Regions from separate parts of the Rummeliibacillus sp. GQ308 genome, predicted to be linked through region 3. Evidence: riboswitches for the same ligand, from Rfam matches in the RefSeq annotation. Region 3 holds a riboswitch; each other region holds the start of a gene.
The links. Region 3 has a riboswitch for thiamine pyrophosphate ahead of thiT (energy-coupled thiamine transporter ThiT). Riboswitches for the same ligand answer to the same signal wherever they lie in the genome.

Region 1 (10,803 bases), on a different contig from region 3:
CATAAAAAAGATAGCGCTTTCTTTTATATGTTCATTCATATATATGCCTACCTCTTTCGGTGCTATTGAATCGTCTTTACACTGTAAAATACACGTTGAAACAGTTACTTGTTGAAGCACATGGCGATAATCAGATAAAAAAGTAGCCCTTGCAAACTCTTTTGCACATAGTGGATCTGTGGAGCAAAAGCTTCCCTCCAATTCAGCAGCAAGCTCTGGTCTTTCCAAATTTTTCATGACCACTTTAGAAAGATAGTTAGCCCAGCCAATGTAGTTAAGCTCCATCATTTCGAAAAGCCCATCTAAATCCTCTCGTTCGAATCCACCTTTATAGGAAGGCAAATCATTTATATAGCAAGGAGATGGTCCAAGCATGATTAGCTGCTTAAAAAGCGCCGGTTCTTGTAGTGATGCAAGCATACCTATCGTAGCACCGACAGAATGCCCAACATAAATGACTTCCTTCAGTCTTAGCTCCTTGCACATTTCCACTACATCCTGCGCATAGCCTTCTAAGGTTTTATATTTTTCAGATTGATATGCAGAGTAATCAGATTTTCCCGCTCCTACATAATCAAATAAAATGACGCGATATTCTTTTTCAAATTGCGGTGCAACATAGCGCCACATAGTTTGGTCACAGCCAAAACCCGCGGCAAAAATGATAGCTTGTTCTCCTTCACCGCTCATTTTTACATTATTCTTTTTTATAAAATCTAGCATACTGTCATCACCTTTTATTTTAGCATCAATGTAGTACTTATTAATTTTATTTTTTAATAAATTATACCATAATATAATACCTATTACATACATCCGATAAATAATTTTGATAGTATTATATACCTAGTATATCCTGTAGCGCTTCTTCTGCTGTTGGGTATTTATAATTAAACCCTGAATCTAACAACGCTTGAGGGAACACGTTTTGGCCTTCGAGTACTATTGTGCTTTTTTCGCCTAGCAATAGCTTCATCATAAAGCTTGGGACAGAAAGAAAATGAGGCCGCCTTAAAACTTCACCAATTGCACGACCAAAATCTTTCATTCTAAGGGGGGTAGGCGCTGTGACATTAATTGGCCCTTTTAAAGATGAGGTGTTAATTGCATATAAGATTGCACGAGCAACATCGTCTACATGAACCCAGGAAACCCATTGTCTTCCGCTTCCTACTGTACCGCCTACAAATAACTTATAAGGCAATGCCATAAGCGGTAATGCGCCCTCATCCCCAAGAATCACGCCAAATCTGGCTAGGACTGTCCTTACTCCTGCCTCTTCTGCTCTATTCGCCATACCTTCCCATTTTTGAACTGTTCCACCTAGAAAATCTGTTGCCTTTTCTGTAGATGTTTCGGTATAACTAGCTGTCGTAGAAGCTGGATAGATGCCAATCGCACTCGCGTTAACAAGTACAGTCGGTTTATATGAGACTGCTTTGATAATGCGCATCAATTCCTCCGTGGCTAACATACGGCTATCTACTACTTCTTTTTTATGCGTTTCTGACCAACGCCCATCATTAATCGATTTTCCTGCCAAGTTAACCCATGCATCGATTGAATCCAATTCCTTTTCAGGAGCATCTTCTTCACCAAGCCATTTCACATAGGTTATTCCATTTTCTTTTTTTGAATGCCCTCTTGTCAGGATATAAACTTCATGGCCATTCTCCAGTAGTAGCTCTGCTAGCCTTTTCCCTACAAATCCGGAACCGCCCGTTATACCCACTTTCATATAGTTATAACCTCCAAATTCTTATCATAGCTCTTTCTCAAACATCACCATGTCCAGCGCTCTAATCCCGTTTTCATAAATAGGGGTAGGATAAGCAGCAAAAAAGCCTTTTTTCACCCCAGATAAACGAAAGCCACATTTTTGGTAAAAAGCAATGTTATCAATACTAGAATTAGCCGTTCCCACAATCATTTTTTTAAAACCTGCTTGTGTGAACAGGAACGTACATTCAGCTATAATTTCTTTACCTAACCCTTTCCCTCTCCAAGCATTTTCTAAAGCTAAATTTTTCAATTCAATCGTATGCTCGTCTATTTCTATAAATAGCGCCACACCGATAGTCTCCTCATTGCTGCATATTCCATAAAGTACACCTTTATTTAAATAAGTACGCACTATTGCTTCCTCATCGGCTAGCTTCAAATAAGATACATACTTAGCACGCTCATTCTCTTCAATTCTTTGAAAATGGAGCTTGTTGGACTGATGATTTTTCATACGTTTCTCCCTCTTTAACATCTAACTTCATCCGCACCGTTTGTAATCTATGCCCATCGAAATCTTCTTCAAATTCCTCTGCTACTTTAAACCCTTTTGCCTTATAAAAGTTTATACCGATTGTATTATCTTTTTCTACATTTATGCATACATACGCTGGCTTCAAATCTTCAATGCCTTTTTGTAAAAGAGCAGTCCCTATCCCCTGCTTCTGATATTCAGGATGAAGATAGATGGCAGCCAATTCAACCCATTGGCCAGTCTGTATATTCGAGTAATTGGCGAAACCAACGATTACTCCCTCTTGTTCAGCCACATAAAAAGGAGATCCAGAATATCTTTTTTCTAACATGTCTGGATTATATGCTTGTGCAAGAAACCGATCCTGCACATCACGCGGTATGATTCCCTCGTATGTTGCATGCCAACTCGTCTGCGCGATTTCTTGGACCTCTTGGATATCTGGATAACTCATTTTCCGAATTACTAACTTCATGTTTTTCTACTCCCTTCTATATAACTCTTTCTAGTTAACTTCTATCTACCACATACTATTTCCTGCTTCTGTTGTTAAATCTAACTTTTACGTTTCACTTTTAAAGAAAAAGGAAATACTATTGTTTAGGGAGTGAAGTCAATTGAACAATAATATGAAAAAGTATCTACCAAAAGCATCACTATTTCTGGCAGCAGGGGTTATCTTAGCAGGGTGCGGCAATGATACCAAAAGCACAAGCCCTCAAAAAGATGGTTCTCAGCCTAAACAAACTGAGAGCAGTAATACAAGGACAAGCAGTAATGAAAATACCGAATTAAAAACTCTAAAAAACCTTTCAAAGGATCCAGATAAAAATGATTCATCAGAAGGTGACTTTGATCTAGTAGGAAAATATGTGAAAGAAAATGATAATGAGATTACGCTAGAGGTTCAAGGAAAACAAGTAGCCATCCAAAAGAATTCATCATTTGAAAGCGACAAAAAAGGTATGAAAGGAGATTGGCAAGACAAGCAAGTGGTTGTGGAAGTATCCACAAATAAAGCCGTTGCAGAAAGCGTTAAGCCAACAGACAAAATGCTCGCAGATCAGGATGGTGTATATGATAGAGATGGGGATGAAAAAGAGATCATTGGCAAACTCGTTAAAAACGATTCAAAAGAGTTAACTCTTCAAACGCCAAATGGCAATAAAACATTCCAGAAAACGCATGACTTTGAATTAGATGATGAAGCGAAATCTCAAAACAAATTGGAAGACAAAACGGTTCGAATCGAGACAGATGAGCATGGTAAAGTAGAGGAACTAAGCTATAGCTGGATTGATCAAGAGGAAACAAAATAATACATGAACTAAAAGCTGCATGAAGTTGTCGCTAAGACATTTCATGCAGCTTTTATTATGCTTTAAAAATAGATTGAAGGGATCCAATCACTGGTCTGCAATCTTCACTTTGGCAGATCGCTGAAATGACGGCCACACCATCTGCTCCGCTCTCTTTTAACGGCTGTGCGTTCTCGACCGTAATTCCACCAATAGCTACAATAGGGAGAGTTGGGTATAGCCTTCGTGCCTCCTGTAAAAATGTAACACCCGCTGGCTTCTTGGCATCTTGTTTAGACTTCGTTTCATATATAGGGCCTATCCCGACATAATCTGCACCTTGATTCACAGCCTGCACCAATTCTTTTTTTGTATGCACTGATACACCAATCATCTTCCCCTTAAATTCCGGCCGTATTTTTTCCAGCGCCATATCTTCTTGCCCGATATGCACACCATCCGCTTCTATCTTCAAAGCCAATTCGATATGATCATTGACAATAAATGGGACCTCATATTGCTTGCAGAGCCTCTGGCACTCACGCGCAAACATTTCAAGATCTTTGCCAGTTAATGCCCCTTTACCCTTTTCACGCAACTGAAACATTGTGATACCAGCCTGTAATGCTTGTTCGAGCACTTGGAGGGGTGGTTCAATGCAGTTTTGCGTGCCCATAATCAGATAAACTACTAAATTCTCTTTCCTCACTAATTGTCACCTCACAGTTGCCGCTTAATTTTTTATACGCAAAATGGTTTGTAGGACCATGTCCATTCCCTATATTTAATGGATGTTGAATAGCTAAATGGACGAATTTTTTCGCTTCTATTATGGCACTTTTTAAAGAGAAGCCCTGTGCCAAAAAAGCGGTTAACGCTGCTGAGAAGGTGCATCCTGTACCGTGTGTTTGAACAGTGGAAATTCGCTTCGTTTGCATTGAAAAGAACGAACCATCTTGAAAAAATACAGTATCTACTGCATCCTTACCTTCTAAATGACCGCCTTTTATAATGACGCATGAAACACCCATTGCAAGCATTGCGTTTGCAGCCTTTTCTAAGTCTTTTGGTCTTTTTATTTCGATTCCGCTTATTACCTCTGCTTCTGGTATGTTTGGCGTAAGAATAGTTGCACGCGGCAATAGGAATTTTTTCAGCGCAGTCACTGCCTCATGTTGTAGCAAAGATGCTCCACCTTTCGCAATCATCACTGGGTCTACTAACAATTGTGTCTCTTTATCTCGCAAACTATGTGCTACAGCTTCAATAATCTCGGCAGAAAACAACATGCCCGTTTTCACCGCTTTTATCGGCATATCCCTCATCACTAATTCGATTTGCTGCTGAACAAATTCTGGTTGGGCTGGGTATATACCTTCAACACCTAGCGTATTTTGTGCAGTCAATGCCGTAATAGCTGATGTGCCAAAAACGCCAAGCTCCTGGAAAGTCTTTAGATCTGCTTGAATACCTGCTCCTCCACCGCTGTCAGAACCGGCAATAGTCATGGCAATATTCATTATGCTCGCCCCCCTGAAACCTGTTGCAATTGATTAAGTACTTCTTGTTGAACAGCACCTAACCATTCCTTCTGGCATGCCATCTCGGCAACCTTTTTATAGTCTTTCAAAACGTCGGTTAAGATAGAAAGGTTATTTCTTTCTACTGCTAAGGCTGCTGTACAAATAGCGCTAAGCAAACACCCCGTACCCGTAATCTTCGTCATGAGCTCATGACCGCCTGCTATATAATCAATACTTTCGCCGTTTGTTGCAATGTCCACCTCGCCGGTGACAATAACAAAACAGTTGTACTGTTTCGCTATAGCTTTTGCTGTCTGCTCGGTATCCATCTCTCCTACGCCGCTGTCTACTCCCTTTGAGTCCCAATTGACACCTGCGATTGCTGCAAGTTCTCCAGTATTGCAGCGAATAAGATCAAATTTAATTTCTCTCAATAGATTCTTCACCGTCTCGCGACGAAAGGCAGTGGCGCCTACGCCTACCGGATCTAGAACGACAGGAATTCCCACTTCATTCGCTTTGCGTCCAGCTACAATCATTGCTTCTTTTGTTCGGCCATTAATGGTACCAATATTAACAAGTAAACCACTTGCAACAGAAACCATATCTCCTACCTCTGCGATTTCATCTGCCATAACTGGCGATGCCCCAATCGCGAGCAGTCCGTTTGCTGTAAAATTTGCTACTACATAATTTGTTATACAGTGGATTAAAGGATTTTTCTGATTTATTTTAAGCAAGCTCATAAGGTGAAAGCTCCTTCCAATTTTCTAAAGACCAGGCCATATCCCAAAACTTGCATTCGTAATAGGCACTCATTTGGAAAAATGCTTTCATCTTTTGATGGTCAGCTGGGTGTTCTTTCGCATACTTATTGAGCATCTGCTTTTGGATGTCCAGTTGATCTTTAAACTCTTTACCGCTATACAATTCAATCCAATCTCTGTATAACTTCTGTGTCGGTTTTTCATCTTTATACGCTTCACCAATACTTTGGTATAACCAAGGACATGGCAGCAACGCGGCAAATGCAACTGGCAGGCTTTCGTTTAGAACGGCGTTATACATATGGTTAATATAATTATTGTTGGCTGGCGCAGGAATAAGCTCCGCTTGTTCTTGTTCTCCAATATGAAGTTCTTTGAAAACAATCCGGTGGAGCTCAAGTTCTGCTTCATTTATACTTCTAGCTGATTCAAGATAATAGGCCATTTCCTGGTTCGTCTCTGATTTGGATGCTGCTATTGCCAATATTTTTGAGTAATGCTTTAAATAAATGGCATCCTGCATCATATAAAATTTAAAGTTCTCCATTGGCAGTGTGCCATGTACTAACCCTTTCACGAATGGGTGTACCATGCTATCATCCCAATATGCATCTGCTTCTTCTCTAACAACTTCATCAAATCTCACTGTTCGTCCTCCTTTAAAGTGGACGTAGACGCAAAAAATCCCTATGAGTAGACATAGAGATTTCATACCTTCATCTGCTCCCTACGTCAGTATTAACTGTCAGGTTCTAAGGGTCAGGTTTTAACCTTCTCAACACTTTCGTGTCCCCCCGCACTAAAATATTTGGTTGGGTACAAAAAAACTCTCCCATAAACGGAGAGCTGCTGTACAAAACGATCATATGTACTTTGCTCCCTACGCCAGTATTAACTGTCAGGTTCTAAGGGTCAGGCTTAAACCTTCTCAACACTTTCGTGTCCCCCTGCAAATATTTAAGTTATATTCATCGTACCATTCAACTGGATGCCATTCAAGGATAAAACAAGCATAGCTTTTTACAACATATTAGAATTCTTTCTTAAACACATAACTTACCTTGTCGTACCCCATCTTTTCTTCATAAAAACGGTGTGCCTTCGTACGTTGCAATCCAGAAGATAAGGCCACACACTCATACTTATATTCTTTCGCCCATGCTTCTACAAATTCAAGCAACTCTTCTCCATAACCGAACGAGCGCTTAGATGTATCTGTCACTAAATCACATACCCATATATATCTTCCATAATAAAGTGTAATCATTGGCTGGAATCCGACCACCGCAACTATTTCATCAGAGTCAACGAGTGCATAGAGCTTATACTGTTCCTTTTCCATCGCTTCCATCACTAATTCTACATATGTGTTTATATCTAAATGTGTTCTGAGTTGGCTCATGACCGGAAAGGCATCCATAATTTCATCTTTTGAGTTTAAATTTTTTATCATTTTCATAAAAACACCTCCTAGATTATCGATACTCATTCATAAAGATCCCGACTTCCCTTTTCGAAACGTTCCGGAAAGCGTAAAATGATATCCCCGTTTGAAAAGCTTTCTCCATTATTAGTAAATTCAATCGGCTCTTTTACACCAGGCTTGACATTCGGTCTCCATCCAAAATTAAACGAATCTCCTTCCTCCTCATTTGAGAAGAGCCAATCCGTTTGAACAGGTCTAGCATAATCTTTAATCGTAGCCCAATCTTCTGGAATAGAAAAAACCCCATATGTCTTATGATTCAATAGCACTTTCTCTGTCATTTGAACTGGTGGAATATAAAGACTTTGCCTATCGTAGGTGATATAATCCCGTTGCCTCAGTAGATAAAATGTAAATGAATCCACCTTGTTTTTATGAAAAATATTCCACACATATACATACTTTGGACGTTTTCCATCTTCTATCTTCCATATCATCGGTTCTTCTCGATTATCCACTTCAGCGACTCGCCATTTATTCTTCTTCCAAATCCAATAGCTAAGTCCATAGTCTTTATTCAAAGAAATAAAAGGAACCACTTTATGGCGTTCATCAACGTGGATTATATCTTGTATTGTTTTTACGCTAGCCCCTGGAAAGGTCTCATTTATATCCTTTTTCAGCGCTTCCTCTGTTGGAAAAGGAGTTGGTTTTGAATAAGAATAATAATAGAATAGACCTATAATACCAATAATCACTACTAAAAGAGCAAACATTCCTTTTCTTTTCTTCATATTATTGCTCCTCCTTTAGCACGGGATCATTTAAACGGTAATAAAGCTGTTGCTGAGGTGTAGTTATTAAAATGCCTTTTCCGTCTTTTTCTATGTACAGTGTTGGTGATGGAAGTCCACTTCCCCATTTCGGCTTTACTCCTACAAGCTGATAAGGAAAATGTTCTTCTTTTTTGTTAGCTTCTGAGGCACTTATCTCATATAGGCTTGAAAACCACTTATCGCTATAGATTTCCCGCTGTTTCATATGTGTGAATTTCCCTGCTAGCTTCTTTCTATCTAACACTATCTTCTTTTTTGCTGAAGGATGAATAGTGATTAATTTTGCATTTTCTAAATTCGCTAGGTATGTTGCTGGTTTTTTGTCTGGAAAAATCCATTGTTGAAAGGGTATTGCTACAAGTGAAGCTACTATAAAAATGAAATTGAAGCTAAACCCCAGCCAAGCAAAAGAGCGATATGATTTCCATCGATTTCTGCCTTTTAATATAAAGTATAAAATCCATACCCCTAAAGGTAAAATGGATATTTTTAGCGCTGTGCTCCAGATGTTCAAGTTAATAGAAAAAGAAAAAAGACCTACGAATAACACGAGTACAGCCTTCCAAATTTTAATGCCGCCTCCATGTTTTTTATAGTTACGGTAGAATAGGTAACCACAGATACACCATGCTAAAAGTAGAGTTATGACAGGTATAATAGCAATGGATGAATAATCAATTGTAACCACACTTTCTCCCCCTTCTGCTTCTCATTTTCGGATGATGTCCCTACTTCCTATATACATCATTATGTCATAAGGAATCCAACCAATATAGCATAATTTTACCTTTTTGGTAAATGCATTTAACAAACCAATAAGCTTTTATTATATGATAGACAGTATATTAAGAGAGCTAAAGAGGTGACCCATGTCAAAATTTAAGCGATTCATGCGTTTAGAGTGGCAGAATTTTAAAGAAGAATTTAAAGAGGACATTCATTATGAATGGGAAACAAACTATAAGGGACATATAATTAAAGTCGTTATGGATATTCATGCAAAACAATTATTTGTAGATCAAACATTAGTGAAACAAGTTCAATATCCAAGCTTTGTTTCCCACTTCTATACATTCAAGAAACTAAAAGAAAAAGTTGAAATAGATGGTGAAACTTATATCATTGACGCGGACATAGGAGGCTTTACTTCCTATGTTTGTACTATAAAAGTCGATGGCACAACTATTTTTAAAGAAAAAGAAGTATTAGACTTCAATCCATCAGAATATCGACAAGCTATCCTCCCCTTTATCATTAATCAGGTGAAAGTAAACGGTAAAGTTGTGAATGAAACATTGCCGGATGAATCTTATTATTTTCTAGAAGACGATGATATTCGTTTTGCTCCTGGCGCAGCCGACCAGCTGATAGATGATACATACGGCTTTTCCTCTGACGCAAAATCATTATTGAAATTACTGTTAAAACAATTAAATATACCTAACCATAAAACCCGCAGAGCTATTTATGAAAAAGTAAGAGATAAGGAATTTGCTGAATATGTTGGAATCTTTCGGGAGTTGTTAAAACAAGAAGAAGGGATAGATCGAGAAGTATTGCACAATGAAGCACTTTGGTTTATTCACCACTCGTCACATCGGTATGCCATGCAATTTGGTATTATGATTCTTGGTTTTTCAAATTGTGAAGAGGATTTAACACTTTTACACACAATAGGATTGCATGAAGAGTTTACATTATATGTAGCAGATGCTTTTTTGCAGGGTACAAAGAATCCACATAAAAATTTATATTTGCTAGCAAAAGAAGTAAATGGTTGGGGCAAAATCGCTTGCGTAGAGCGTTTGGAGCCTATAACAGCCGAAATAAAAGCATGGCTTTTAACAAATGGCTGTGAAAATTCAATTATGAATCACTATCTAGCCTATAACTGCGCTATGAAAGGCGAGCTAGACGTGGCATTGGCACAGCCTACGATATCTGAATCCTTGTACAACGGAGCAGGCCAAATAATAGAAGGTCTTATAGAAGAAGGGCCATCCTATACAATTGACGAATACCCACATGCAAGAGAAGTCCTAAATTCTTATATTCAGCACGCAAAAAAACATGCCACTACCCTTAAAAAACTGTACCCCGTTGCCGTCATCCAATGCTTTATCACGGGTGAGGTAGAGGGGGATTACGTGGAATATAACGGAACACTGGCAGAAAAACTTTCACTTGAAAATGAGATTAAATCCATCCTTGAAAATTCTAAATGGAAACCACTTATAGTACAGTCTTTAGATGTAGAGCCTGACCTTTATATTCCTATACGCGTTGCACAGGCAATACAATTTGATTTATCTCATATTTTTTTGGAGAAGATCATGCATGGGAACTATGATATATCGCTCTACATATACATCATGCAATCTCATAATCGGCAGGTAGTAGAAAAGCTTATCCAATTTATTCAGGAAGCAATTGATTTACAACACATGACGCCTGAACAAGAAGAATGCATTGATATAGCGATTTCTTATATAAGTGATTATGAAGGAATAGGTCTTTCTTTTATAGAAAAATGTATGCAATTAAATAATAGAAGATTTGAATACATTGGCTTTAAACGCCTTTTGTGAATGGGATACAGATTACTGGAATACTCCAACAATTCTTTCCCACATCAAACGAGTGGCTAAAGAATCTAAAGATAGAGAAAATCGCAAAATAGCTAAAAGTCTTCTAAA
Region 2 (10,803 bases), 130 kb from region 3:
GCTCCACATCATCGTCATAAACAAAAAAGGTAATATAAGCTTAACATTTCGGGGTGTATTTTTCTGGCTACATACAGATGCCATTTTATCTAAAACTAGATTTTGGATTTTTATGAGTTTCCCCTTGATTGTATTATCAGTAGTGCCTGCTTTATTCTCATTCCTTGCATCCGGGAATATCAAATCAACTTTATTAATTATCAGCTGGATCAATTTATTGATTTCTGCCGCTGATATTATTAATTCCTTTTTAATTGCCATTAAGCCAAAGAACTCTATATTTTATAGAGGCTATTACCGCGTGGAAAAGAATTAAATACATAACTCTAGCAGGAGGGTGAAGATGCTAAGAAGAAGCCCTTCAGAATGGTACGATTAACGAGGAATTATATAACTTGGCGTGGGAAGAAAGAAAAAAGCTAGCAAGTATAATAAAGGATAAAGAATTTGGATTAATAGAATGACAGAGACTCATAAAGAGTATCTATTAAAGAATGCTAAATTGGATTGTTGAAAGTAGTTTGAAACTCTAAAAAGGCAGGGTTGGAGGTTACTCTTACTCTGCCTTTACAAGTATATATATGTTTTTACTGTACCAAGCTATCAATCTCTGGTTGCAGCTTATTTCGTAAAACATATAGCATAATAGCGCCAACAAGGAATGCGACGGCTTCTGCAATAACTAATGACCAGATTACCCCATGGAAGCCGTTTGTTTTATTTGCGATAAATAATACTGGAATCAGTGTAATTCCTTGAATTATAGACATGATGAAAGCAGCTGTACCTTGAGCTGTTGCTTGGAAAATCCCCGTAAACAAGGTCGTAATGCCTGTAATGAACAAGGATAAAAATGTCACATGCAAAATATAGCTGCCCATATCAATTAATTGCGGGTCATTTGTAAATAGGCCAACTAAGTGATCGGAAATCAAATAGACAACAATGCCGAACAGGACTGCTAACGCAACAATTGTTTTAATAGTAAAACCAATCGTTTGCTTCATGCGTAATTTATTCGCTGTAAAAGAGAAAGCAATCAACGGTACAACACCCTCGCATAACCCCATCAGAATAAACTCTGGAAATTGTAATAAGCGCGATGATATACCATAAGCCGCTACTGCCTGGTCGCCATATTCAACAAGAAAATGGTTCAGAATGAGTGACATGGCACCTAAAAAGATACTCATTATAAAGACGGGAATCCCAATTTTTAATACATTACTCAGAATCTCTTTGTTCGCCTTAAACCATTTTATAGAGATAGTTAAAAATTGGCTTTTATTACTCAGATGGAAGGCGTAAAATGCACTCGTAACTATATTTGAAATGACAGTAGCAGAAGCGACGCCTATTACACCCCAGTGCAACACGAAGATGACGACCGCATCGAGAATAATATTTACAACAACACTGAGAATCATACCGACCATCGAGGTGATAGCCGCACCCTCTGAGCGCACGATATTTTCTAATGTGAAGAATAAAATGACAATGGGTGAACCAAGAATCATGATCATGACATAGTCCTTTGTGAATTGGAATGATTCAGATGTTGCCCCAAGACCGTGCACAATAGAATTAATGAACGGGAGACCCGCCATGATTACAATAACTCCCAGAACTAAACTGCTGTAAAAAGCGAAAGATGATACATGCTTTACAGAGTCATATTTTTTCTCTCCGAGTAAGCGGGAGATGAATGTGCCGCTACCCATGCCAATTAAGTTGCCTAGCGCCATAATGAATGCAAATAATGGCAAAGTTAATGCGAGTGCCGTCAACATGGTCGTATCGTGAAGTGTACCTAGGAAGTAGGCATTTAAGATGGAATAGATCACACTCATCGAAGTGCCAAGCATCATCGGCACTGCAAAATGAGCTACAGCTTTTGCGACTGGTGATTCTTCAAAATAATAGATATTATCTTTATCCATAGTGGATCACTGCTTTCTGTAAGTATTTTGATATCTTAATCTAACGGTGTAAGGTTGAGCCTTACAGTGTTAGATGTTATCATGGGTTTAATAATCTGTAAAGAAAAAACTTACACTGTTAGATAAAAGGGTGGATGATGATGAAAAAACAGCAGCCTCAAATTTCAGAAGATAAAATTTTAGAAACTTCATGGGAGCTTCTAGGGGAAAACGGCATTGAAAAATTCAGCATGAGACGATTGGCCGATCGCTTAGGAATACAGGCGCCTTCTCTATACTGGTATTTCAAGAGCAAACAGAATCTCTACCAGCGTTTAGCGAATCAGATATCCAAAATCATTTTAGAAGAGTTCCATTCAGAAGGGGATTGGAAGGAGCAGCTAACAGAGCTTGCGGTAACTGTGCGAAGTGTGCTGAGCCGATATCCTTGTTCTACGCAGCTCATGATGATGACACTGCCTCACGAGCCAGACATCATTCGATTTACGAACCGTATGCTACTTTGCGTGGAATCTACTCCGCTTAAGCAAGAGCAAAAAATGCAGGTAGTGACTACGCTTGTAAACTTTGTTTTCTACTTCGTGCTAGATGATTATCAACATGAGCGCAATATTTCCGTTATGCTGAAGGAACAGAGTGAGCTTCCGGGAGAGCAGATGATTAATCTTCTTAATTCAATGAGCGATAGCGATGCAGGACTGTTTCGGAGAATGTTCACGAATGGCTTGTTTGAGCTGATGGGGACAGATGAGGCCTTTGATTTTGGCTTAAAGCTCATTCTATATGGTGTAGAACGGGTGATAGAGGAGCAAGTGAAGTAATCAAATTACTCTTTTCAAGCGACAAACTAAACTAATAATGCAGTTCCTACAGAGTGTGAAGGAACTGCATTCATCCTTAAGGAAAATGTACATGGCTAAAGGGGGATGGAGATGAAGAATAAATTCTCAATAGGTGAAATGGCGAAGCTTCATAATACGACCATCAAAACCTTGAGATACTATGATGATATTGGGTTGTTGAAGCCGATTCAAACTGATTCGCACAACGGGTATAGATATTATTCAACCGAACAATTTGAGCAACTCAACACCATCCATTATTTAAAGCAGTTAGGTTTTTCCTTAAAAGAAATCAGTAAACATTTGGAGCATCGGGATATTGATGGATTCCTGGAATTGCTGCAGAAACAGAAACAACTAACGGAAATGAAAATAAAAGAGTTAGAACGGATAAACCGTAGATTTGAAACACGAATAAAAGAGATCTATTCTGCAAGAGAAATAAGGGAATTGGAAGTTGTCTCGATAAAGCATATAAAAGAGAGAAAAGTCGTAAGGTTAATGGAGAAGATTCAGTCGGAGCCAGAATTAGAAGTATCCTTACGCCAATTAGAGAACATAGCCAATATGAATTCTTCTATATTTATTGGTGGTGTAGGGCTCACAGTGAGTCTCGAACATATTAAAAATAACAAATTCGATGTATATAACTCCATATTTATTCTCCGGGAAGAAGATAAGCAAAATTCATTAGAGACCACTATCCCTGAAGGACAGTATGCATGCATCTATTACAGGGGGAATCACAGCGATTCTCCCCGTTATTACAAAATCCTGTTGAATTACATACAAGCCCAGCGTTTTCATATTATAGGGGATGCAATAGAAAGAACTATCATTGACCATTTTATTTCGGGAAGTAAAGAGGACTACCTGACAGAAATTCAAATTCCAATAAAGTATTGACCCTTCCCTTACAGGAGGGTTTATATTTTTAGTAAGAACATAGAGATAAGGAGAAGGAATATGTACGGTACAATCTTTAATACACTCATGATAATCATTGGAAGCATTGTGGGAAGTGTCTTTAAGAAGGGAATCAAGGATGAATATCATACGATTCTGATGCAGGCCATGGGGTTAGTTGCCATGGGATTAGGCATCAATGCTATCGTGCAACATTTGCCTTCCAGCCAATACCCAGTGCTTTTTATTGTTAGTTTAGCGATTGGGGGATTGCTCGGCCAAAGACTTGATTTGGAAGGGAAATTCAATGCTTTAGTAAATAAATATTCTAAGGGTAATTTAGCTGAAGGGTTATCAACTGCCATCTTATTATTTTGTATTGGTACATTGTCTATTATCGGCCCTATAGAGGCTGCATTAAAGGGCAATTATACATACCTGCTTGCGAATGGAATGCTGGATGGAATCACGTCGATTGTTTTAGCCTCTACATTCGGAATAGGGATCGCTTTTGCTGGGATTGTTTTATTTCTATGGCAAGGATCTATTTATTTAATCGCGTTGTTAATGGAGAGCACCATTAATAATAGTCTTCTAAATGAAGTAACAATTGTAGGTGGTTTCTTGATATTGGCTTCTGGTTTAAGCATTTTGGGCATTAAGAAATTTAATACGTTAAATCTGTTGCCATCACTACTGATTCCACCGTTTCTATTTTTAATTATCCATTTTTTCCATTTATAATAAGATTAATCAACGTAGTAAACTTTCGAATTTAAAACGTCTAAACAATTCAACCTTCCACCATATGCACAGCCACCATCAATGCCAATAATGCGATTATCTCCAAAATAAACATCGTTGCTTTCGTGCAAATAATTGGTTGGTGTATGTCCAAATACAACAGTTTTATCGCCATTATATCCTTTGTGGAATTCTTCGCGAATCCACACTAATGTATAAGGCTCTGTTGACTCTATTGGTGTTTCAGGGTGAACGCCTGCATGAACAAAAATATGGGTGTCTGTTTCATAGTAGTATTGAAATTCTTTTAATATTTCAATGTGTGGGCGGATGTCATCGTTTAATTTAATAGGCTCAGGCATTTCAGTAGTTGTATACCAATACTCTGCATCGTCTTTTTCAATGGTATATCCATAGTTTTGAAGGGTTTTTATGCCACCGTTATAAAGCCATCTTTTCAAATGCATCGGATTACCATCAAAAGCATCCATCATCATCATTTCATGATTGCCAATTAAAGCAATAGCTCCCTCACTTTTCAACTGAATCACTTTATCCAAAACGGCTCTCGAATGAGGGCCTCGATCTACATAATCACCTAATAACAGCAATTGATCTAGGTTTTTGTCATATTGCACAAGCTCTAAGAGTCGCTCGAATTTTTCTAAATCCCCATGAATATCACTTATAGCTAGGATTCTTTTCAAAACACACATCTCCTTTAACTGTTAAAATGGTTTGTTTTAATAGTAACAAATCTATTTTTACTTTTATACTAGTTTTGTAAAAATTCAATCAATAAGGTTCTAAAATGAAATAGCTTTATAATCCTGCTAATTTTTAACGAATAAAGTAGACGCCCAATATGATGGACGTCTACTTTATTCACTATTCTACTGGATTATTTAAATAAGCTGCAACGATTACTGCATTGAAAGGTATATGGCGCCATGTTGTTGGCTAGGGTTTTTGTGTGATAGCCATTGTTATTCAGATAGGTTAATAGTTTTGGCAAATGGCGGATGGTCTCTGGTTTATCATGCATCAGAACAATTGGGGCCTGGCCCAATTTGTCCCATGATTGGATATCGCGGATTGTTTTTTGGACATAGCGCTGGTCTTTCAATGACCAATCATCCGAATCCACAGTCCAGTCCCAAATTTTAAAGTGTTGTTCCCCTAATAAAAGTCGCATATCGATTGTTAGATATGGGATGCTTCCATATGGCAAACGGATGAGTTGAGAATGTACTGCCGCAACATTTTGTAGGATTTCTTGAGCTTTCAACATTTCGTTTAGCGGTGCACTGGCTGCTGCGCTGTATAGTTTATTGGCATCGTGTGACATACTGTGCAACCCGACCCCAAACCCTTCATTCACCATTCTTTTAATTACTTTAGGATGGGCCTTAATATTAGAGCCAATCATGAAGAAAGTTGCTTTAGCATGATAGCGGTCAAGTATATCAAGCAAATGGCCGGATTCAAGAGTAGGGCCGTCATCAAAAGTCAGATAAACGGTTTTCCTCCTGTGTTCTTTTTTTAGATGATTGATTGCTTTTTTATGTACAACTTCCTCATGTGCGGTTTCCTTTTTCCTTTCTTTTTGCGTTATTTTCCGGTTTTTATCCGAATTCTTCTTTCCGGCTTGTCCGGTTACATTTGAAGAGGCAGTCGGCGATTTCTGGCTTTTCTTTTCTTGTGGGGTTGCGGCCTGCTTTTTTTTAACCGCAGGATTATCATTATCTGCTGAGGATCCAATAGGGCCAATCAAATAAACGCCCAGCAGGATTGCTGCGAGTATAACTCCTAAGCCTATGCTGACTTTCCCTTTCGCTCTCTTTTTTCCTTGTCGTTTCATCTTTCGAGCAACCTCTCTTTCTTAGTGTGTTTTGTATGATGGATTGAACCTGATTTTTGCGCTATTATGCATTTACCTTTATTAATATGACTTACCAGCACTATGAAAAGTTTTGAGGAAAACAAAATGTTTGTATTTGGTGGTTTCTTTTAAAAAAGAGTTTAAGAAAAAATGGATTAAAGATAAAATAGAAAAGCTAGGTTATACTCTAGAAATAGAATGTGTTAAATTCATAAACAATGTAAATAGGATGTACAGGATATAGATGAAAGGATTTGTATGAATATGAAAGAAAACTTTTGGCGTGACTTGCCACGACCATTCTTTGTGCTGGCTCCCATGGAGGATGTGACTGATGTTGTATTTCGCCATGTCGTGAGCAAAGCAGGACGTCCGGATGTATTTTTCACCGAGTTTACAAACACGGATAGTTATTGCCACCCAGAAGGAAAGAACAGTGTGCGTGGACGTTTGACTTTTACGGAAGACGAACAGCCAATGGTGGCACATATCTGGGGAGACAAGCCCGAGTATTTCCGTGAAATGAGTATCGGAATGGCGGAGATGGGGTACAAAGGCATCGATATTAATATGGGCTGCCCTGTTCCAAACGTAGCGTCTAGAGGAAAGGGTAGCGGTCTTATTCTTCGACCAGATGCAGCTGCAGAAATCATCCAAGCAGCAAAAGCAGGAGGACTGCCTGTTAGTGTTAAAACAAGGCTAGGCTACTCAGATCTAAATGAGTGGGAGGACTGGCTAGCGCATATATTGAAGCAGGATATTGCCAACCTTTCGATTCATTTGCGAACAAGAAAAGAAATGAGTAAAGTAGATGCCCATTGGGAGATGATTCCGGCAATCAAGGAATTACGTGACCGTATTGCACCTGACACAATGCTTACCATCAATGGAGACATTCCTGACCGACAAAAAGGTCTTGAGCTTGCTGAACAATATGGAATAGACGGCATCATGATTGGTCGCGGTATCTTTAAAAATCCGTTTGCGTTTGAAAAAGAACCAAGAGAGCATAGCAGCCAGGAGCTTCTAGATCTTTTAAGATATCAGCTAGATTTGCACGATCAATATCAAGAACTAGTGCCACGTTCCATTTCGGGACTTCATCGTTTCTTCAAGATCTATGTCAAAGGATTTCCTGGTGCTGGCGAATTGCGAAATCAATTGATGCACACGAAATCTACGGATGAAGTGCGTGCGCTGATTGATGGTTTTGAAGTAAAGAATGTTGATTAGAAAGCAATAGCCAAACCTAAAAAAGGAAAAAGATTATCTCAGCCCGTGATTGAGATAATCTTTTTTAGTTATAACGGGTGTCTTGTGAGACTACAATATAATAAAATTTTTAACTAGAAAAGAGAAGGACTATGGAGAAGCTCGGATTATATAAGGAAGTTTACATATCGTAAGTAATAGAGTGGCGGTAGCATTCCTATATTTACAACCGTTCGGTGGTGAGATACAACTGTTCCTGGAAGATTTACCACCGCATCCACCCGATTTACAACCGCTCTTCACAAGTTTACTTCCGAAAGTTAGCAATTTAAGTCCTATCTGTCCTAAATGAAGTAAAATATGGTCGCCCGCAAAAAGGTTATAAAAAGAGATAAAGATTTTCAAATTGAAAATTACGTTGTGCTGTGATTAGGTGCCCAACAGCAATCAATCCTAAGGAAAGGGATGTTACTAAATTTCACCATATCTGTCCTTGACAATCCATTCAATAATGTTAAGATAATATCGAATGTTACTAAAACTTCATATGATTTACCACTAGGGGTGCCATTAGAATGGCTGAGATCAAAGTGTGACTTTGAGACTCTTGGAACCTGATTTGGTTTATACCAACGTAGGGAAGTGGCACGGCAGAAATTTTATTTTTTGATACATATAATTTCTAATACCCACTTTCTTTGCGTAAAGGAAAGTGGGGTTTTTTTATTCCATTTTCCTAACACTATTTTTGGAGGGATTATGATGAAATTTTCAGAGCAGTTACGACTAGAGGCAGATTCTATTTGGGAAGCAAGTTTTCAGCATCCTTTTGTGACAGGGATAGCTGATGGAAGCTTGCCATTAGAAAGCTTCCGCTATTACGTGTTGCAGGATTCTTATTATCTTTCTCATTTTGCCAGAGTGCAGGCATTGGCGGGAGCAAAGGCACCTGATTTGCACACAACGGCTCGCATGGCTATTCATGTACAGGGTACAGCTGAAGCAGAACTGAGTCTGCATGCTAATTTTTCAAAGCAATTAGGAATTACTGATGCTGAAATTGCTGAGTTTAAGCCTGCTCCCACTGCCTATGCGTACACATCTCATCTATATCGAGCGGCATTTACTGGTCATATTGGTGATATTATTGCAGCGCTTCTTCCATGCTATTGGCTTTATGATGAAATCGGTCAGCGTTTAAAGGGAAATACGCCAAATCAACCAATCTATCAAGAGTGGATTGCTGCATACGGTGGCGATTGGTTCCATGAAAAAGTGGTGGAGCAAATCGAGCGAATCGATGAGATTGCTGAGAGGGTTACAGAATCAGATCGCTTGCAAATGCTCGAGCATTTTATGATCAGCAGCCAATACGAATATTCATTTTGGGAGATGGCTTATCAGCATGAAGATTGGCCAATCGTGAATAAGGATTCGATGGTGAGAGGCTAATGAATCGAGAGCTGCATATTGTTTCGACAGGCAGACAGCCTATTCCTGAAATGATTCGGATCGCCAAAGATATTCATCCATTCATTGATGCTTTCCATATCCGTGAAAAGCAGAGAACTGCCAGAGAACTAATGGAAATCGTAAATCAACTGAAGGCAGAAGGTGTGCCTTTGGATAAAATCATCATCAACGATCGACTGGACGTCGGAGCGGTCACAAAGGTGAAGGGCGTTCAACTAGCTAATCATAGTTTGGATATCGCGGTTGTGAAGGATGTTTTTCCAGCATTACGGCTAGGATGTTCGGTTCACACAGTAGAAGAAGCGATATATGCGAGTGAATGTGGCGCAGATTATGTGATATATGGCCATATCTTCCCTTCACAATCCAAGCCGGACAAAGAACCACGAGGCCTAGAAAAATTAAAGGAATTAACTATGAACGTAAAAGTTCCAGTGATTGCGATTGGCGGAATTCAATTTGAGAATGTAGAACGAGTGTTGGAAGCAGGAGCAAGCGGGATTGCAGTCTTGTCAGGAGTGATGTTGGCAAACAATCCAGTACAGGCAGCGAAAAAGTATTCTGCAAAATTGAGGTTAACGGAAAGTCCTTTATCAAAATAAATTGATTAGCACACGTAAAAGGAAGTGAGCGGATGAGACTCCAAATAAATGGTGAATCTCTAGAAGTTCCCGAGCAAATAAGAGTTGTGTCAGATGTGATTCATCACTTTGGATTAGAATCTAAGGTTTTCATTATGGAATTAAATCATAACATTTTAGACAAAAGTCGCTATTTCGACACAGCTGTATCAGATGGCGACAAAATAGAGATTGTACACTTTGTTGGAGGTGGATGAAATGTTGAAAATTGGGCCATATGAATTTCAATCAAGACTTTTATTAGGAACAGGAAAGTACCCAAACTTTGATATTCAGAAAGAAGCCGTGGAAGTATCAGGAACGGATATCCTTACGTTTGCCGTTAGAAGAATGAATATTTTTGAGGCGAGCCAGCCGAATTTCCTGGAGAAAATAGATTTAGCGAAGTATAAACTATTACCCAATACAGCAGGGGCCACTACGGCTGCAGAAGCGGTTCGCATCGCCAAGCTGGCAAAGGCATCTGGCTTATGTGACATGATTAAAGTCGAAGTCATCGGTTGCCAAAAAACCCTGTTGCCTGACCCGTTCGAAACATATAAGGCATCTGAAGAATTATTGAAAGAAGGATTTATTGTCCTTCCTTATATCTCAGATGATGTATTGCTAGCTAAAAGATTGCAAGAATTAGGCGTCCATGCAATCATGCCTGGCGCTTCTCCAATAGGTTCTGGTCAAGGCATTATCAACCCGCTTAATTTAAGTTTTATTATTGAGCAAGCAACTGTCCCTGTTATTGTAGATGCAGGTATTGGTGCGCCATCTGATGCGGCTATTGCTATGGAAGCAGGAGCGGATGGAGTCCTCTTAAATACTGCTGTTTCGGGTGCTGGTGATCCCGTGAAAATGGCGGAAGCAATGAAGCTTGCCATCGAAGCAGGGCGCTTAGGCTATGAAGCAGGTAGAATAGCGAAAAAAAACTATGCAACGGCTAGCAGTCCAACCGAAGGAATGAGCATCGGGTGAGTGAGCGTTATTCAAGGCAAGAATTATTTGTGCCTATCGGTAAAGAAGGCCAAGAGAAAATTAGGCAAAAGCATGTACTTGTAATTGGTGCAGGGGCACTCGGAACGGGAAGTGCAGAAAGTCTCGTACGTATGGGGGTTGGTAAGCTGACTATAGTTGATCGAGATTACGTAGAGTGGAGTAATCTTCAAAGGCAA
Region 3 (10,803 bases):
CTGATTTGTAAATGAGCAATTTTGGAGGAGATCTTTTATGAAAACGTTTCAAGAGAAGTTAGATAGTTATGCCGAATTGGCAGTAAAGGTGGGGGTGAACCTTCAACCGAGCCAATATCTGTTTATCCAAGCATCAATTGACCAAGCTGAGTTTGTTCGATTAGTCGTGAAGAAGGCTTACGAAGCAGAAGCAAAAGAAGTCTTTGTCCACTATTCAGATGATTTGCTGACACGCATGCATTATGACATGGCACCAGAGGATGCCTTTGGTTTCTTTGCCCCTTGGCACGCAGAAGAGAAAAACTGGTTAGCTGACCATGGTGCAGCATTTATGACCATCAAATCACAAAGCCCTGATCTTTTAAAAGGTGTTGACCCTAAAAAAATCGCACTTCAACAAAAGGCGGCAGGTCAGGCATTGCAGCACTTCCGCCAAGCTTCCCAATCTAATAAAATCAGTTGGAACATTATAGGTACGCCTTCTAAAGAATGGGCTGCAAAGGTTTTTCCTGAGCTAGAGGAAGATAAACAAGTACCAGCCCTATGGGAGGCTATCTTTAAAACAGTCCGCGCTGACTTAGACAATCCGCTTGAAGCTTGGGAAGCTCATGATGAAGTATTACATGAAAAAGTAAAACATCTAAACGGTAAAAAATATCAAAAACTTCACTACACTGCCCCAGGTACAGATTTAACGATCGAATTGCCGAAGGGACATGTGTGGAGTGGTGGCGGAAGCAAAAATCAAAATGGCAAACCTTTCATGGCCAATATTCCGACAGAGGAAGTGTTCACTGCGCCTCATAAAGATGGTGTTAATGGCTACATCACATGCACAAAGCCACTTAGCTACGCAGGCACAATTATCGATCACTTTACCTTAACATTTGAAAATGGAAGAATTGTGGATGTAAAAGCAGAAGAAGGCGAAGATGTCTTAAAAAATCTAGTTGAAACAGATGAGGGTTCACATTATCTAGGTGAAGTAGCTCTTGTTCCGCATGATTCGCCAATCTCCAACTCCGGTTTACTATTCTATAATACGCTATTCGATGAAAATGCTTCTAACCATCTAGCAATCGGTAGCGCATATGCATTCTGTATTGAAAATGGCACAACAATGACTGCTGCAGAACTCGAAAAACACGGTATAAACCAAAGCATTATGCATGTTGATTTTATGGTTGGCTCCAAAGATATGGACATTGAAGGCATTACAGAAGATGGACGTTCAGAAGCTGTCTTCCGCAATGGAAACTGGGCATTCTAAGCTCCCCATAAATAACCAATTTATTTTCACGTAAAAGTGGTATAATAATAGTGTTCTATTAATCTTATAGAAACCTGTTTTAACCTTATAATTCAAGAAAAAATCATGTATACTATTTATATAAAGTGAAACTACAATTAGTAGGTTATTCCCTACTAATTGTTAGTTTTACCAATCGGGCGGTTACGGGCAATAAACCCCAGTCTAAACTTCCCGTTTGCACTTACTTTCGTTTTGGGGTTTACCATCCGCTAATGCGGAATAAAATTATTTAATACATGGAGGGCTATGATAATGGCAACTTTTATGGTTACTGTATTAGGCGTATTCTTCGCAATTATGGGCACTGGCGCTATTCTTGTTCACTTTTTGCGTGATGGGCTTAATTCTTCAACTTCTCATATTATCGATCCAAAACCAGAAACTAAGTTCTAATAAAAAGGAGCAGCCTGTAATCTAGCAGGCTGCTCTTTTTATTTCACAATCTATTAACATTTTCATCACAATTTCACTTTTATTTGTATCTTTAACTCCTTTAAACTACCATTTATTGGGTTTATATATCAACCTTCTATCTATCTACCTCTGTAATGATTGTTACATACCATAATATAACATGCTGATCCCTCTAAAAATATCATATACTTATAGAACCTAAGGTTATTCGAGGAGGAATTGTACGCATGTTTTCGCCAACAACTATTGGAATCGATTTGGGCACTGCCAATACATTAATATATACAAAAAATAAAGGAATTATCATAAATGAACCTTCTGTCGTAGCTTATAATGTGAATACAAACCAAGTGATAGCGACAGGTACTGAAGCAAAGGAAATGGTCGGCAAAACGCCGATAGCTATTCAGGCAGTTCGTCCTCTAAAAGACGGTGTGATCGCTGACTTTGATATGACTACTGCTTTAATCAAGTCAATGATGGAAAAGGCTGCAAAAGTAATGGGCTCTTCTCTACGCAAACCAAACGTTGTGGTTTGTACTCCCGCAGGAGCAACATCCGTTGAAAGACTGGCGATTCAAGATGCGGTAAGACAATGCGGCGCTAAGGAAGTATTTTTAATTGAAGAATCTGTGGCAGCTGCTATAGGTGCTGATCTTCCTGTAAGCGATCCTATTGCGAGCGTTATTGTAGACATTGGTGGCGGTACAACAGAAGTCGGTATTATATCATTCGGCGGAATTGTAACCTCTAACACATTGAAACTTGGCGGCGACCATATGAATGAAGAAATTATTCAATATGCACGCAAGGAATTCAACGTCCTGATTGGTGAGCCTACTGCTGAAAAAGTAAAACAGGAAATTGGTTACGCGCTGATTGACCATCCTGTCGAAACAATGGAAATCAGAGGACGCGATATCGTTACTGGTTTACCTAAGATTATCTCTGTGAATTCGTATGATATACAAAATTGTTTAAAAGAGAACCTTTTAGCGATATTAGAATTAATTAGTAGGACCCTTGAATGCTGCCCTCCAGAACTATCGGGTGATATTGTAGATCAAGGTGTGATATTGACTGGCGGTGTATCACTGTTAAAAGGTATGACAGAATGGCTTTCAAATGAATTGGATGTACCTGTTCATCTTGCGCCAGAACCTCTTGAATCTGTTGCTGTCGGCACAGGTAGATCGATTGATACCATTCATTTCCTTAAGAAATAATTTACACAAAAACACATGGCGCGCTTTTTATCGAAGCTGCCATGTGTTTTCTTTTATTATTCGACTTATTCCCCGGGAAATAGCACGACATTTTCCTACAATCCCCTCAGTAATTTGCGGGCGTTATTCGACCATTTCCTCCACCGGGCCTTACCCTTTCAATAATCTTCCTCTAAATAAGAATATAAATAATGATCTTCCCATTTCCCATTAATATATAGAAGACTTCGGAGTAATCCTTCTCGGTTAAATTTTGCTTTTTCAAGTACACGGACTGAAGCTATATTTTTAGGAGAAACATAAGCTTCTAAACGATGCAGGCATAAATCATTAAAAGCAAATTTGACAACAAGTGAAAGAGCTTCCGTCACAATTCCTCTGCCAGTATGGGATTCATCCATTGAATAACCCACAAATGCGCTTGAAAATGGCATACGCTTTATCGAATACAAAGAGATATGCCCTACCATTTCCTTGGTTTGTATATCAAATATGCCAAAGCTATACTCACGGTTTAGACGCATTTGCTGAATTGATTCTTGTATTTTTTTTAATTGAACCTTTTCAGTATAATATTCGGGCGGATGCAGTGGTTCATGTACTGACCAATAACGCATATTGCGCGCAACCATATTCGTAAATGGCGTGACATCTGACTCCATTAATACCCGTAGAAAACATCGTTGCCCCTCTATAACAATCATGTTACTTCTCACCCTCTTTTAAAAATCTCTATTGTGTTAGAATCTTTTTCGCAACTTATAAGAGTTATGTACCCCATAATAAGAAATACTGTGCATTTTCACTAAATATGTATCCTTTCCTAAAATTTCCGAATGCTCTCTTTTTTATTTTACTGGAAATTTCACGAAAATGATATTTGTTGTTAAAGCAAAACGAATGTATACTTAAAGATAGTGGTTTTTTGTTATTATTACAGCTCACTTCTATCATTTGTAAAAATATTAGTTTTGGGCATATTGTTATTCTACAGTTTATGTTAAAGGGGGAGATTTTAATGGGCAGGCTACTCATCATTTCGCTTAGCTTTATCGCAATGACCGTTTTTAGCATTATGGCAAATTTGATGCCATTGAACGGTTATACAACAAGTGAAATCTCCAACCGCTATACCGTCCTTTTTAGCCCTGCTGGATATGTTTCTGTAATTAAAATCTTTATTTATATTATTTTAGGTTTGTGGGTTTACCTGCAATGGAAAAAACGGCAGGCACAGCAGAACATAACGGGAGTGCAAACAGCCTTATTTTCTTTCAGTGCTCTATTTAATATTTTATGGCTTTACTTGTGGCATTATGAATATTTCACATGGTCTATTATTGCCATATTGTTGATGGTTTTGTCGTTAATTGGGCTATATTTTACATATCCTAATTGGCAAAATACTTGGAGTGGGAGAATTCCTATTTCTTTATTCCTAGCTTGGGAAAGTATCATTGCATTTATGAATATTGCATTTCTATTTACACATAATCACTGGAATTTCTTAAGTTTAAGCGATCCTTTATGGACAGTTATCGCACTTACTGTTGGCACAGCAGCAGCACTCCATTTGCGATATCACCATGACGACTATGTTTTTCCTATCGTATATATTTGGACATTTATCGGTATAGCATTTAAGAACGGCTTTGATGAATTGCTCGTTTCGACTGCTGCTTTATTTTTAAGTGGCGTCCTGCTCGTTGGAATTTTACTAATTAAAAAAACAAAGCCCTCTGAATAATCAGATGGGCTTTGTTTTTTAATCTAACTTTGTTGTAATAATAGGCACGCCATTAGTGACAATAATAGTATGTTCAAGCTGAGCAACAAGAGATTTGTCTGGCGTTACAAATGTCCAGCCATCACCTGCTTCAACAATATGCTCCGCTTTTTGTGAGATAAATGGTTCTACAGCTAAAACCATACCTTCTTTCAACATAGTACGTTCCCAAGCATCAAAATAGTTAAGAACGTGTTGTGGTTCTTCATGAAGAGAGCGTCCAATACCATGTCCTGTCAGATTCATGATGACGTTTAAGCCGTGATCACGCGCCTCACGCTCTACTGCTTTGCCGATTTGGTTTAGTTTAGAACCTGCTTTAACTTTCGTCATAGCACGTTCGAATGCACTTGATGCTACATCACAGATTTTTTGGATATCTGCATTATCCACATCTCCTACGATAAACGAAATGCCGGTATCTGCATAATAACCATCCACATGTCCAGACACATCAATGTTAATCAAATCGCCTGCTTTTAATTTATAATTGTTCGGGATGCCGTGTGCTACTTGTTCATTGACGCTTAAGCATGTGTATCCTGGAAAATCATATTCTGCTTTAGGTCCAGAAACCGCACCTTTCTCGTCAAATAGCTTTCCAGCCAAATCATCCAATTCTTTAGTCGTTACGCCTGGCTTAGCCGCTTCTTTTAAAGCCTCACGAATTTCGGCCATAGCACGGCCAGCTTTCATCAAAGCATCTATTTCTTCTTGCGTTTTTGCAATCATGTAAAACGATCCCTTCTGATTAATCTCGCTATTTAACTATACCACAAAATTCTGTGATGAAGTGAAAACCGGCTCAGTGGAGGTTTCTCTATTCCCCCTCATAACCTGCTAACCAAACAGCTACTTAGAATTTGAAAATGCGAGGTAAATTAAGTGTACTTTTCTAAATTAACATATGCGTTTCTATAAAAATAAGTGCTTGCGCTTTAAGAAAAAACCGCCGTTCAAAATGTTCGGCTCATAGGAAACAACAAAAGCAGATGGGGCTATTTTTGTAATGCAATCTCGGAAATACCTTTCCTCTTTTCTCTTGGCAATCACTTTCAAACAGAGACGTTCCCCATCTTTACCATTACCAATCCATGCTGTGACGCCAAAGCCTTCATCCCTCAATTTGCTAACCAACCCCTGCTGTTCTCTGTCAACAATCACATCAAAGATCATATAACCTAGCGCTAGTTTGCTTTCAATGAGACCACCAGAATAAACGCCTAATCCCCATCCTACGCAATAAGCTAATATATTGAGCGGACGGTCTAAATTATCCAGCACAATCTTCAACCCCATCAAATAGATAAAGACCTCAGCTACAGACATCAGTGATGCTACAATTCGATATCCTTTTATCACAAGAATCATACGCAATGTTACCAGTGTCATATAAACAATATTGATAATAATAATTAGTAAAAGCATCTCCAACAGATTCACCCCGCAATCAATTATTAGTATGTAGATTTATTACAATCCATACCCAGTCATGAAACTAAAAAAACGAATTGAGTTCCGTTACGATTCGCTAGTATTAGCAAACTATATTAAAGAAGATCGGAATAAATACGATAAAATTGTTATAGAATTTTTAGGTAATCAAATCTTATAAACTTTTAGCTTCTGCCGAAGAAGATACCTTAAAACAAGAAGGGTGGAAATTATATGAAGAATAGACTTGATCCACTAGAAGCAGCCTTACAGTTTGTTGAAAAACATTTTCATAATTGTCAGGGAGCTATCTTAGCTGGGAGTGTTGTTCGAGGACAAGCAACTGAAACTTCTGATTTAGATATCATCATATTTGACAAAAGTTTTCCTTTTTCTTATCGTGAATCCCTTATTGTATTTGGATGGAATATTGAACTGTTTGTTCATAATTTGAAGTCTTATCGTTTCTTTTTTGTAAGTGATTGTAAAGAAGGAAGGCCTACAATGCCAAGAATGGTAAGTGAGGGCAAAATTTTAAAAGATACAGGAGTATTATCGGCTATTAGAAAGGAAGCCAAAGACTTAATAGAACAAGGGCCAGAAGATTGGACAAAAGAAACAATGGACATAAAGCGATATTTTGTTACGGATGTGTTAGATGATTTAATTGGTTGTCAAAATAGAGCTGAAGGCATTTTTATTGCGAGCACACTCAGCGAATTAGTTAGTGAATTCATCCTTCGAAGTAATGGCAAATGGATTGGTACATCAAAATGGGTTTATCGTTCATTAGTTCATCATGACAAGAAACTTGCAAACGAATTTGTTGAAGCATTCGACGCATATTATAAATCAAATGATATTTGTAAGATTGTATGCCTGACTGATCAAGTCCTTCAACCATTTGGTGGAAGATTATTTGAAGGCTTCTCTTTAGGAAAATAACCTAATAAATAAAAACGCTCAGAATGTATCTGAGCGTTTGTTCATTGTATTGCTAATACCAAGACGAATTCTTAATGTAATTAGCAGTCTTCCCTCATTAATTTTTCGGGTTAGCTATTCGTGGCGCAGACTTAAAGAGCAGCGCAACGACAATAATCGTTAAAATAATAGCAGGAATCATATAAGAGCCGTTGTACACAATAGAGTACCAATATACATTTTGCTTTCCTGCATATTCAGCAAAGAACACGATTCCCGCCAATGTATGTGCTGCATATTTTAATAATCCGCCAATAAATGTTCCAATTGTTATAGCAACGATCATTTTGCCAGTTTGGCCACGTCGGTTGGCAGCAATCATCATGCCTCGCATCACACCAGCTAAGCCTACAGCTGTAAATGCAAAGAAATAATCGATGAAGCCTTGCAAAGGCGTTAACACATAGGCGCCCCCTATTAACACTTGCAATCCGCCAATTAATAGCCCTGTAACGAGTCCAGCCATTGTCCCCCAACGAAATGCCATCAGTACAATCGGAACCATTACAAGGCTAATAGAACCGCCCTGTGGCCATAGACTAAAGGACAGCTTATCCAGTACAAATCCGATCGCTGCAAATATGGCGATTTCAATCATCATTAATAAACGTTTCTTATTCAATATACTTCCTCCCGTATTTCGATGCAGCCCACTCTTGCCTAAAGCGTATTCCCGTAAACAAGTATTCCAGAAGATTTCCACCCAAATAAAAAACGACATTAGGATAGCCCTAACATCGAAATAAGTCGGTCTCTATCCACATTCCTACGCAAGCATTAACTTACAGGTTCAAAGGGTTAGAATTTCGGATTCACTCTCAGCCGCCCATTTGCGGCTCCCCTCGTGGTCGATACATCAGTATTTAATTGAACACATTTATTGTACTTGATTTGATTTTAAATTGCCATGGTAATTTTCATCTTTCTGAATCTTTCAGTGAGCCCTGTGCGTATGTATAGATATATGGAGGTGTCAAAATTGGAATTGGAAAACAATAATAACCGTGTAATCTCTTCTTTGTGTTATTTTAGTATATTTTTTGCTGGATTTATCTTGCCCGTCATCGTGTATTTTGCTGTAAAGGAACAAGAAGTGAAAAGGCATGCTAAGCGCGCCTTACTCTCTCACCTTCTTCTTCTGGTCCCTACCATTATTGGCGTCATTATATTTATGGCCGTGGTGGCTGGAGCCGGTTTTTACAGTTATTCATTTGAAACAGGGAGCCCAGATGCATCGTCCAATGATGGTATGTGGATTATGGGAGCATGGCTTATCTTTATTGTTGTAGAAGCTATCCTTTCGCTAGGCGTGTTCATTTGGAATATTGTACAAGGAATTAAAGTACTCAAAGTTTAAAATACTGTTAATATGGCTATTAGTTAAATATACACAAGCTCATCAATGAATGGAGTGCTACTATATGCAATTACGAAAAGTAATAAAAACTGTAATCAAAATCGCACCAGTTGTTTATCCAATCATCTTAAAAGTGATTGATGCAAGACATGATAAAAAAGCAATGAAAAAATAATCACTAAAAACGCCGTATTCTCTGTGGAATACGGCGTTTTTTTATATGAACTTTAAGTTGAGATTAAAAGGTATAGCAACACATAAGCATGACTACTTAAAATGCCCAGCTGCCATTGCGGAAAATAGGCTCAACTGTACCGTCTGCTAGAACGCCGTCGATATCCATTTCTCCGCTACCAATCATGAAGTCTTCATGAGTAATTGATGTATTAATACCTTTTTCTTCGAGCTCCTCTTTTGTCAGGCTGCTTCCACCTTCATAGCATGTCGGATAAGCTTCGCCAATCGCCAGGTGGTTAGAGGCATTTTCATCGAAAAGCGTATTGTAGTAAAGAATATTTGATGCAGAGATAGGCGACTCATGTGGTACAAGAGCAACTTCGCCAAGGTACTTAGAACCTTCATCCGCTTTGACTAATTCTTGCAGCAAATCATGACCAACCTCTGCTTCAGCTTTTACAATCTTTCCACCTTCGAATGTCAGCTTAAATTGATCGATAACATTACCTTGGAAAACAAGCGGTTTTGTATTCGATACAAAGCCGTTCACCCCGTATTTTGATGGCATTGTGTACACTTCTTCTGTTGGCATATTTGCTACAAACGAAGAACCAGCAGGTGTATGGCTCGCACCTGTGCACCAAATATGCTTATCTGGCAATTCAATTGTTAAATCAGTGCCAGGCGCTTTATAATGCAGCTTTTGATAACGTTTTGCGTTTAAAAGATCTGCTCGCGCATCTAGGTTTTTCAAATGTTGTTCCCAGTTGTCTACAGCATTTCCTTCACCAATATGAACCGTTTTGAAGATCGCTTCCCATAATGCTGGGAGCTGCTCTTCTTCTTTTAAATCAGAAAATACTTTTGCAGCCCATTTCTTCGATGGTACAGCAATAATAGACCACGCAATCTTGTCGTTCATCACTGCATCGCGATAGTTTTCAAGCGCTTTGCCTGATGCTTTTTGCTGTGCGGATAGTTTTTCAACTGGCACTCCCGTAAGGTTATCCGGATCTTGTGCATCAATCCACAAAAGAGCACCCCCGCGCTCAATCAACTCATCTCGTTGTTCACTGATCCAGCGTGGAAATTTAGCAAATTCATCAGCTGGTGCATTGTCGTAAAAAGCGCGGTCAATCACATCATCTGAAAAATTAACCGTTACGCGTGCAGCCCCTGCTTCATACGCTTTTTTTGCCACTAATCTTGTAAATTCAACTGTCTCTGTAGTTGTATTGATTAACATGGTTTGACCTTTTTGGATATTTGCACCCACTCTTACTGCAAGCTCAGCAAATTGTTCTAGCTTCTCTTCAAACGTCATATTATTTCCCTCTTTTCTTTGCGTGATAAGGTTTCTTCCCATCGCCCTTGTTTTTTCTGTTTGCATTTGTACCATTCGTTGAATAGCGTTTATTCCCTTTGTTAGGTTTGGCTTCTGCCTTACCCTCTTTTAATTGGCCATTTGCCCAATTTTTCTCAACTGGCTCAATTTCTAATTCTCTCATGCGTTTTAGATATGCCTGTTCTTCATGATGTGCAAGTAATGTAAGTACTTCCCCGCTATTGCCAGCTCTTCCTGTTCTGCCTGAACGGTGGATATACTGCTCTTTTGTGAATGGCACGTTGACATGAATAACATGTGTTAGCCCCTCTATATCTAAGCCCCTTGCGGCAATATCTGTAGCGAGAAGGACGCGCGCGTCACCTTTGCGGAAACGTTCAATCGCTGATTTTCTTTCCTCTTTTTTCATCTCAGAATGCAAGGCTACAATCGGCGCATTGCGAAAACCTAGCTTTGATTCTTTCATCATCACTTGGTCTAAGTTATTGATAAAAGCTAGTCCACGCAGCCCTGAAAGGTTTGACAGTTTTCGCAATAGTTCTGTCTTATCTCGTTCCTCTATTTTTATGAAGGAATGTTCGACCTTACCGCTTGCTGGAACCTCTGTTGCTGCTATTTTAATGCGTACCGGATCATGAAGCATTCTATTCGCCACAAGCTCAATTTCTTCTGTTACCGTTGCAGACACCACAGCTACTTGTCTGCCATGAGCTGCTCCATCTATAAAGCCTTTTACGATAACACGATAATCCCGACTTAATAGTTGGT

Region 1: linked by a shared signal. The riboswitch ahead of tenA (thiaminase II) and the one ahead of thiT (energy-coupled thiamine transporter ThiT) in region 3 are both predicted to bind thiamine pyrophosphate.
Region 2: linked by a shared signal. The riboswitch ahead of tenA (thiaminase II) and the one ahead of thiT (energy-coupled thiamine transporter ThiT) in region 3 are both predicted to bind thiamine pyrophosphate.

What each region holds. Positions count from the first base shown of each region.
Region 1 is NZ_JCAXDQ010000005.1:116,664-127,466, forward strand. Features, by position in the region: gene AC6CHJ_RS15095 (alpha/beta fold hydrolase) at 1-723, opposite strand, end outside; gene AC6CHJ_RS15100 (TIGR01777 family oxidoreductase) at 839-1,738, opposite strand; gene AC6CHJ_RS15105 (GNAT family N-acetyltransferase) at 1,763-2,236, opposite strand; gene AC6CHJ_RS15110 (GNAT family N-acetyltransferase) at 2,193-2,732, opposite strand; gene AC6CHJ_RS15115 (hypothetical protein) at 2,875-3,576, shown strand; gene thiE (thiamine phosphate synthase) at 3,632-4,264, opposite strand; gene thiD (bifunctional hydroxymethylpyrimidine kinase/phosphomethylpyrimidine kinase) at 4,209-5,075, opposite strand; gene thiM (hydroxyethylthiazole kinase) at 5,075-5,824, opposite strand; gene tenA (thiaminase II) at 5,811-6,491, opposite strand; TPP riboswitch at 6,553-6,651, opposite strand; TPP riboswitch at 6,706-6,804, opposite strand; gene AC6CHJ_RS15140 (GNAT family N-acetyltransferase) at 6,876-7,304, opposite strand; gene AC6CHJ_RS15145 (hypothetical protein) at 7,331-8,065, opposite strand; gene AC6CHJ_RS15150 (hypothetical protein) at 8,067-8,795, opposite strand; gene AC6CHJ_RS15155 (hypothetical protein) at 8,977-10,695, shown strand.
Region 2 is NZ_JCAXDQ010000003.1:165,204-176,006, reverse strand. Features, by position in the region: gene AC6CHJ_RS13200 (DUF3267 domain-containing protein) at 1-316, shown strand, start outside; gene AC6CHJ_RS13195 (MATE family efflux transporter) at 588-1,940, opposite strand; gene AC6CHJ_RS13190 (TetR/AcrR family transcriptional regulator) at 2,081-2,761, shown strand; gene AC6CHJ_RS13185 (MerR family transcriptional regulator) at 2,873-3,688, shown strand; gene AC6CHJ_RS13180 (DUF554 domain-containing protein) at 3,749-4,432, shown strand; gene AC6CHJ_RS13175 (metallophosphoesterase family protein) at 4,438-5,139, opposite strand; gene AC6CHJ_RS13170 (polysaccharide deacetylase family protein) at 5,334-6,293, opposite strand; gene AC6CHJ_RS13165 (tRNA dihydrouridine synthase) at 6,579-7,547, shown strand; TPP riboswitch at 8,077-8,184, shown strand; gene tenA (thiaminase II) at 8,289-8,978, shown strand; gene tenI (thiazole tautomerase TenI) at 8,978-9,601, shown strand; gene thiS (sulfur carrier protein ThiS) at 9,634-9,837, shown strand; gene AC6CHJ_RS13145 (thiazole synthase) at 9,839-10,606, shown strand; gene AC6CHJ_RS13140 (thiazole biosynthesis adenylyltransferase ThiF) at 10,603-10,803, shown strand, end outside.
Region 3 is NZ_JCAXDQ010000003.1:36,573-47,375, forward strand. Features, by position in the region: gene AC6CHJ_RS12545 (aminopeptidase) at 38-1,270, shown strand; gene AC6CHJ_RS12550 (hypothetical protein) at 1,565-1,705, shown strand; gene mreBH (rod-share determining protein MreBH) at 1,954-2,952, shown strand; gene AC6CHJ_RS12560 (GNAT family N-acetyltransferase) at 3,111-3,656, opposite strand; gene AC6CHJ_RS12565 (TspO-related membrane protein) at 3,971-4,699, shown strand; gene map (type I methionyl aminopeptidase) at 4,718-5,470, opposite strand; gene AC6CHJ_RS12575 (DUF2179 domain-containing protein) at 5,654-6,166, opposite strand; gene AC6CHJ_RS12580 (nucleotidyltransferase domain-containing protein) at 6,407-7,117, shown strand; gene thiT (energy-coupled thiamine transporter ThiT) at 7,215-7,778, opposite strand; TPP riboswitch at 7,903-8,009, opposite strand; gene AC6CHJ_RS12590 (magnetosome magnetite crystal formation protein family) at 8,136-8,513, shown strand; gene yxzF (small protein YxzF) at 8,578-8,688, shown strand; gene AC6CHJ_RS12600 (aminopeptidase) at 8,785-10,014, opposite strand; gene AC6CHJ_RS12605 (DEAD/DEAH box helicase) at 10,016-10,803, opposite strand, start outside.